2 regions of the Streptomyces sp. NPDC000229 genome follow, and region 2 is predicted to be linked to the other one. Evidence: riboswitches for the same ligand, from Rfam matches in the RefSeq annotation. Region 2 holds a riboswitch; the other holds the start of a gene.
What was found. Region 2 has a riboswitch for S-adenosylmethionine ahead of thrC (threonine synthase). Riboswitches for the same ligand answer to the same signal wherever they lie in the genome.
Positions count from the first base shown of each region.

Region 1: linked by a shared signal. The riboswitch ahead of ABT360_RS18180 (aminotransferase class V-fold PLP-dependent enzyme) and the one ahead of thrC (threonine synthase) in region 2 are both predicted to bind S-adenosylmethionine.

Region 1 is NZ_JBEPEL010000033.1:59,315-63,179, reverse strand. It holds gene qcrB (cytochrome bc1 complex cytochrome b subunit) at 1-950, shown strand, start outside; gene trpD (anthranilate phosphoribosyltransferase) at 1,119-2,183, shown strand; SAM riboswitch class IV at 2,418-2,535, shown strand; gene ABT360_RS18180 (aminotransferase class V-fold PLP-dependent enzyme) at 2,697-3,865, shown strand, end outside.
Region 2 is NZ_JBEPEL010000045.1:12,691-16,555, reverse strand. It holds gene ABT360_RS21530 (ubiquitin-like small modifier protein 1) at 207-485, opposite strand; gene thrC (threonine synthase) at 524-1,840, opposite strand; SAM riboswitch class I at 1,825-1,969, opposite strand; gene ABT360_RS21520 (glucosyl-3-phosphoglycerate synthase) at 2,085-3,029, shown strand; gene ABT360_RS21515 (alpha,alpha-trehalose-phosphate synthase (UDP-forming)) at 3,075-3,865, shown strand, end outside.

The DNA of each region.
Region 1 (3,865 bases), on a different contig from region 2:
TCGTGGTGGCGCACCTGATCCTGGTCTTCTACCACAAGCACACGCAGTTCCCCGGCCCCGGCCGGACGAACAAGAACGTCGTCGGCATGCCGCTGCTGCCGGTGTACATGGCCAAGGCCGGAGGCTTCTTCTTCCTGGTCTTCGGTGTCATTGCGATGATCTCGGCCCTGTTCACGATCAACCCGATCTGGACCATGGGCCCGTACCGGCCGGACCAGGTGTCCACCGGCGCCCAGCCCGACTGGTACATGGGCTTCGCCGAGGGCCTCGTCCGCGTCATGCCGGGCTGGGAGATCAACCTGTGGGGCCACACGCTGGTCCTGGGCGTCTTCATCCCGCTGGTCCTCTTCGGCGTGATGCTCGTGGCGATCGCGGTCTACCCGTTCATCGAGTCGTGGATCACCGGGGACAAGCGGGAGCACCACCTGCTCGACCGGCCCCGCAACGCGCCCACCCGGACCGCTCTGGGTGTCGCCTGGGTCACCGCGTACATGATCATGCTGATCGGTGGTGGCAACGACATCTTCGCCACCCACTTCCACCTGTCGATCAACGCCATCACCTGGTTCGTCCGGATCTTCTTCTTCGTCGGCCCGGTCATCGCGTTCATCGTCACCAAGCGGATCTGCCTCGGTCTCCAGCGGCGCGACAAGGACAAGGTGCTGCACGGACGTGAGTCCGGCATCATCAAGCGCCTGCCGCACGGTGAGTTCGTCGAGATCCACGAGCCCCTCAGCCAGGCCCAGATGCACGCGCTCACCGCGCACGAGCAGTACGAGCCGGCCGAGATCGGCCCGACGGTCGACGAGAACGGCGTCGAGCGCAAGCCGTCGCTCGGGCAGAAGCTCCGCGCGAAGCTCAGCAAGGGCTACTTCGGCGAGGGGAACCAGATCCCCAAGGCCACGCCCGAGGAGTACAAGGAGATCAGCAGCGGCCACGGCCACCACTGATCACCTTCCCCCCCGGGGCATCGCCCCCGGGGGACCCCCAGAAGGTCGCCACGGCAGGAGCCCCGTCCATTCGCTGGACGGGGCTCTTTGCCGTGCCCCGGGATGGATAGGGTGGTGGTCATCCCTGTACGCCCCGTACTCCGCGTACGTACGACACCAGGAGCGACCATGAGCGCTGTGAACCCCGCTGGAGGCGACACCGCGGCGGGCCGCTCGTGGCCCGACGTCCTGAACGCCCTGCTGGAGGGGCGCGACCAGAGCGCCGACGCCACGGCGTGGGCGATGGACCGGATCATGCGGGGCGAGGCGACCGACGCCCAGATCGCCGGTTTCGCGGTCGCGCTGCGCGCCAAGGGGGAGACGGTCGAGGAGATCACCGGCCTCGTCCGCGCCATGTACGCGCACGCCAACCTCATCGAGGTGCCCGGCCCGTCCGTCGACCTCGTCGGCACCGGCGGCGACGGCGCCAAGACCGTCAACATCTCCACCATGGCCGCGATCGTCGTCGCCGGTACCGGCGCCAAGGTCGTCAAGCACGGCAACCGTGCCGCGTCCTCCGCCTCCGGCTCCTCCGACGTGCTGGAGAAGCTCGGCGTCAACCTGGACCTGACGCCCCGGAGGGTCGCGGAGGTCGCGGAGGAGGCCGGCATCACCTTCTGCTTCGCGGTGAAGTTCCACCCGGCGCTGCGCCATGTGGCGGCGGCCCGCAAGGAGCTGGGCATCCGGACGACGTTCAACTTCCTCGGCCCGCTCACCAATCCGGCGCGCGTGAAGGCCCAGGCGACCGGCGTCGCCGACGCCCGGATGGCCCCGATCATGGCCGGGGTGCTGGCCGAGCGCGGCTCATCCGCCCTGGTGTTCCGCGGCGACGACGGCCTGGACGAGCTGACGACCACGGCCACCTCCAAGGTGTGGGTCGTCCGTGACGGCGCGGTGCGCGAGGAGACCTTCGACCCGCGCGACGTGGGCATCGACCTGGTGCCCGTCGAGGCGCTGCGCGGCGCGGACGCCTCGTACAACGCGGACGTGGCACGCCGGCTGCTGGGCGGCGAGACCGGCCCCGTCCGGGACGCGGTGCTGCTCAACGCGGCGGCGGCCCTCGTGGCCCTGGAGCCGTCGGACGCGCCGCTGACCGAGCGGATCCGGGCGGGCATCACCCGGGCGGCCGAAGCGGTCGACTCGGGCGCGGCGCGCGCGGCGCTGGACCGCTGGGTGGCGGCGAGCAACGCGTAGCGCACCTTCGGCGCGTGACCGCCCGTAGGGCGGCGCCCGTGACGTGGCGGGCCTGCTCCGGGGGCGTCCGGCCGGTGCCGGCGGCGGTACGGCACCGGCCGTGCGTCCCCGCGCGGTGTGGACCGCGCGGCGCCCTCGGCACGGGGGACACCGGCCGGACAGGCCACCCGTCGGGACGTCCGGGATCCGGACACGGGTTGCGCTCGGGCGATCACGTGCCTTAACTTCTCGGCAGGTCATGAGTGACAGCGACTACGGCCCCGGCCCGCTGTCCGGCAACCCTCCGTCCGTGGCGGGGTGCCCCGGGTGAAGACCAGGCCGCAGGCGGCGAAGCCTGTGGCAAGCGCGGACCCCTGCACACCCTGGGGTCCTGGTCCTCAAGGGAGCAGTCTCGTGAGCAAGCGAATGCGATAGGGCGTATCGCCCCTTCTTCGGTACCCCTTTTCCCCTCCGCCGCGCCGCACCCGTGTGCGTCGAAGCGACGGATTCGCCTGCCCTGTACGGGAGTTCGCCATGTCTGTCACCACCGTTGCCGCCGACCAGTCCGTTTGTTCCCCGCTGCCCGTTCTGGGACGGGATGTCACCGTGCCGCTCGTCACCGGGGGCGAGGTCACGTACGCCGCGCTCGACTACGCCGCCAGCGCGCCGGCCCTCCAGCGGGTGTGGGACGACGTGGCCGCCTACGCGCCGTACTACGGCAGCGTGCACCGGGGGGCCGGGTACCTGTCGCAACTGTCGACCGACCTGTTCGAGAACAGCCGGGTCGCGGTGGCGGAGTTCCTGGACTGCCGCGAGGGCGACCAGGTGGTGTTCACCCGGTCGACCACCGACTCGCTGAACCTGCTGGCCGCCGCCCTGCCCGCCGACTGCCAGGTCTTCGTCTTCGAGACCGAGCACCACGCCTCGCTGCTGCCCTGGAGGGACGCGCAGGTCACGTACCTCAACGCGCCCCGTACGCCGGCACAGGCGGTCCAGACGCTGGAGCGGGCGCTCGCCGACCGTGACCCCTACGGCCCCGCCCTGGTCTGCGTGACCGGCGCGTCCAACGTCACCGGCGAGCTGTGGCCCGTGCGCGAGCTGGCCGCCGCCGCCCACGCCCACGGCGCCCGCATCGTCCTGGACGCCGCCCAGCTGGCGCCCCACCACCCGGTCTCGGTGCGCGAACTGGACGTCGACTGGGTGGCGTTCTCCGGGCACAAGCTCTACGCCCCGTTCGGCTCCGGCGTCCTCGCCGGCCGCGCCGACTGGCTGCGCGACGCCGAACCGTACCTGGCCGGCGGCGGCGCCTCCCGCAAGGTCGCGCGGCGCGCCGACGGCGGGGTGGACGTCGAATGGCACACCACCGCCGCCCGCCACGAGGCCGGCTCGCCCAACGTCATCGGCGTGTACGCCATCGCCTCCGCCTGCAAGGCGCTCACCGAAGCCGGGTTCGACACCCTGGTCGCCCGCGAGCAGTACCTGATCGGCAAGGTCCGCGAGGGGCTCGCCGAGGTGCCCGAGGTGAAGGTGCTGTCGCTGTTCGGCGACGAATCCCCCTCGCCTTCGGCTGGGGGGACCCCCACCCGCGTCGGCGTCATCTCGTTCGTGGTCCAGGGGTGGAACAGTTCGCACTTCGCGGCGGCGCTGTCGGCCGAGTACGGCATCGGCGTCCGCGACGGGCTGTTCTGCGCCCACCCGCTGGT
Region 2 (3,865 bases):
CTGGGCAAGTCGGGCCCGGCAAAGCACCCAAAATGGCACAATTCGCGGGGGTACATTGACTGCATCTTGTCGCGGCCGCGCAATCTCTCATATGCGTGCGGCACAGGCAGCGGCGGGGACTTCCCCAACTCTACCGCGCTCAACCATGCAGAATTGCCCCCTCCGCTTCTCTCACGGAGGGGGCAAAGTCCGTCACGCCGCCTGCGTCAGCAGCCGCCTGCGACGGCCGGAATGATCGACACACCCGCACCGTCGGGCGTGGCGGTCTGGAGACCCTGCTCGAAGCGCACGTCGTCGTCGTTGACGTACACGTTCACGAAGCGGCGGAGCTTGCCCTGGTCGTCCAGGACACGGGCGGCGATGCCCGGGTGGTTCTTCTCCAGCGACTCGATGACCTCGGACAGGGTCGCGCCCTCCGCCGTGACCTCGGCCTGGCCGCCGGTGTAGGTACGGAGGATGGTGGGGATGCGGACGTTGACGCTCATGTCGTGATGCTGCCTCTCAGTACAGGCTCAAGTCAGGGTCAGGCCAGGCCGGCGTCGCGGAACGCGTCCAGGCTCGGTCGGATCGTCGCGGTCGGGCCGGTGGTCGGAGCGACGGCGTCGAGGGTCTTCAGGCCGTCGCCCGTGTTGAGCACGACCGTGGTCAGGGACGGGTCCAGCACGCCCGCCTCGATCAACTTCTTCGTCACGCCCACGGTCACGCCACCCGCCGTCTCGGCGAAGATGCCCTCCGTACGCGCCAGCAGCTTGATCGCGTCGACGACCTGCTGGTCGTCGACGTCCTCCACCGCGCCACCGGTCCGGCGGGCGATGTCCAGGACGTAGGGGCCGTCGGCCGGGTTGCCGATGGCGAGCGACTTGGCGATGGTGTTCGGCTTCTGGGGCCGTACGACGTCGTGACCGGCCTTGAAGGCCGTCGACACCGGCGAGCAGCCCTCCGCCTGGGCACCGAAGATCTTGTACGGCTTGTCCTCGACCAGGCCCAGCTTGATGAGCTCCTGGAGCCCCTTGTCGATCTTCGTCAGCTGCGAGCCGGACGCGATCGGGACGACCAGCTGGTCGGGCAGCTTCCACCCCAGCTGCTCGCAGATCTCGTACGCGAGGGTCTTCGAACCCTCCGCGTAGTACGGCCGCAGGTTCACGTTCACGAAGCCCCAGCCCTCGCCCAGCGGGTCGCCGATGAGCTCGGAACAGAAGCGGTTGACGTCGTCGTAGTTGCCCTCGATGCCGACCAGGTCGCCGCCGTAGACGGCGGCCATGACGACCTTGCCCTGCTCCAGGTCGTGCGGGATGAACACGCAGGAACGGAAACCGGCGCGGGCGGCGGCGGCGCCGACGGCACCCGCCAGGTTCCCCGTCGACGAGCAGGACAGGGTGGTGAAGCCGAAGGCGCGCGCCGCCTCGAGCGCCTGCGCGACGACGCGGTCCTTGAAGGAGTGCGTCGGGTTGCCGGAGTCGTCCTTGACGAACAGCTTGCCCGGCTCGACACCCAGCTCGCGCGCCAGGTTGTCCGCCTGGACGAGCTTGGTCCAGCCGGGGTTCAGGTTCGGCTTGTCGGTCACGTCGGCCGGCACGGGCAGGAGAGGGGCGTACCGCCAGATGTTGGCGGGACCGGCCTCGATCTGCTTGCGCAGGGCTTCCGGGTCACCCACCGGCAGGTCGTAGGCGATCTCGAGCGGCCCGAAACACAGCTCACAGGCGAAAATGGGACCGAGCGCGAAGCGCTCGCCGCATTCGCGACAGGAGAGGGCGGAAGCAGGCCCGAGGTCGACGTTCTTGGCGGTGGCGACAGTCTGTACAGCCATGGAGGCGAGGCCCTTTCTCCTCATCTTCCTCATGGCGCACTTCGCCATGAGACGGATTTGGCACCTTCCCTAGCCGGGGCCTCGCGCAAGAGCTTGCGAGTGCCGACTGGAGGGTTGCCGGGGCTTCAACGGGCCGTGTCCCTCTGCCCCTCTGGATGAGCGGTATTCGATTGTTTCCGCGGGGACCCGACATGCGACGGCCATCCGCGTTGTTCAAGACTGTAACCGAACCCCCGGACGCTTGAGATGGTCGTCCGATACGCGAGATGGAGATCACGTGCTGGAAGAGGTGGAGCGCTGGCTGGAGCGGCGGTCCTGGTCCGTGGCCGACCGACCGCTCGACCGGCTGCTCGCGGCCAAGCACGGGACGACCGTCAGTGTCGTGCTGCCGGCACTGAACGAGGAGGCGACGGTCGGCGACATCGTCACCGTGATCCGCCGCGAGCTGATGTCCGCCTCCACCCCGCTCGTCGACGAACTCCTGGTGATCGACTCGGGCTCCACCGACCGGACCTCCGAGGTCGCCGCCGCGGCCGGGGCGCGCGTGGTGCACCGGGACGCGATACTCCCCCGCGTACCCGCCCTCCCCGGCAAGGGCGAGGTGCTGTGGCGCTCCCTCCTCGCCACCACCGGCGACATCGTCTGCTTCGTCGACGCCGACCTGCGTGACTTCTCGGCCGATTTCGTCACCGGGATCGTCGGCCCCCTCCTCACCGACCCGTCCGTCCACTTCGTCAAGGCCATGTACGACCGCCCCCTGGCCGGCTCCCCCGGGCAGGGCGGCCGGGTGACCGAGCTGGTGGCGCGGCCGCTGCTGAACCTGCACTGGCCGCAGCTCGCCGGGTTCGTCCAGCCGCTGGGCGGCGAGTACGCGGCCCGCCGCTCCCTTCTCGAACGTCTCCCCTTCCCCGTCGGCTACGGAGTGGAACTGGGCCTCCTCGTCGACGCCCTGCACACCGTGGGCCTCGACGCCCTCGCGCAGGTGGACGTGGGTGTGCGCAAGCACCGGCACCAGGACGAGCGGGCGCTGGGCCGGATGGCGGCGGCGATCTACCGGACGGCGCAGCTGCGGCTGTCGCGGGGGCACCTGGTGCGGCCGCGGCTGACGCAGTTCGACCGCGGGGACGACGGCTTCGTACCGCGTACGCACGACGTCGACACCGAGGAACGCCCGCCGATGACCGAGGTGGCCGAGTACGCACGGCGCCGCCGGGTGGCCTGAGGGCCGTACGTTTGAGCGTTTCCGCAACGGGCTAGGTTCGTCTCCATGGCAGCCCAGATTCTTGTCGCCTCGAACCGCGGTCCGGTCAGCTACGTACCACGTGAGGACGGGACGTTCGACGCCCGGCGCGGCGGGGGCGGACTGGTGTCGGGACTGTCCGCGATCGGGCCGGACGCGGGCGCGCTGTGGGTGTGCGCCGCGCTGAGCGACGGCGACCGGCAGGCGGTGCGGCAGGGCGTCGCGGCCGAGCCGGGCGTGAAGATGCTCGACATCGACGCGGCGGTGCACGCCGACGCGTACAACGGCATCGCGAACTCCGTGCTGTGGTTCGTGAACCACATGCTGTACCAGACGCCGCTGGAGCCCGTCTTCGACGCGGAATTCCGCCGCCAGTGGGGGTCCTACCGCCTCTACAACCGTGCCTTCGCCGAGGCCCTCGCGGTGGAGGCGGCGGACGGCGCGGTCGTGATCGTCCAGGACTACCACCTGGCCCTGGTCCCCGGAATGCTCCGCGAGCTCCGCCCCGACCTGCGCATCGGCCACTTCTCGCACACGCCGTGGGCGCCGCCGGAGTACTTCTCCATGCTCCCGGACGACATCGCCGAGGAGCTCCTCCTCGGCATGCTCGGCGCGGACCGGCTCGGCTTCCTGACCTGGCGCTGGCTGAAGGCCTTCCAGGACTGCTGCGCGAAGTCCCTGCGGGACATGGACGTGACGACGCACTGGCCCAAGGACCAGTCGCCGATCGTGCAGTACTGGGCGCACGGCAAGCCCCACCAGACCCACCTGGGCGTGCACGGCCTCGGCGCGGACGCCGAGTTCCTCCGCGACCGCTC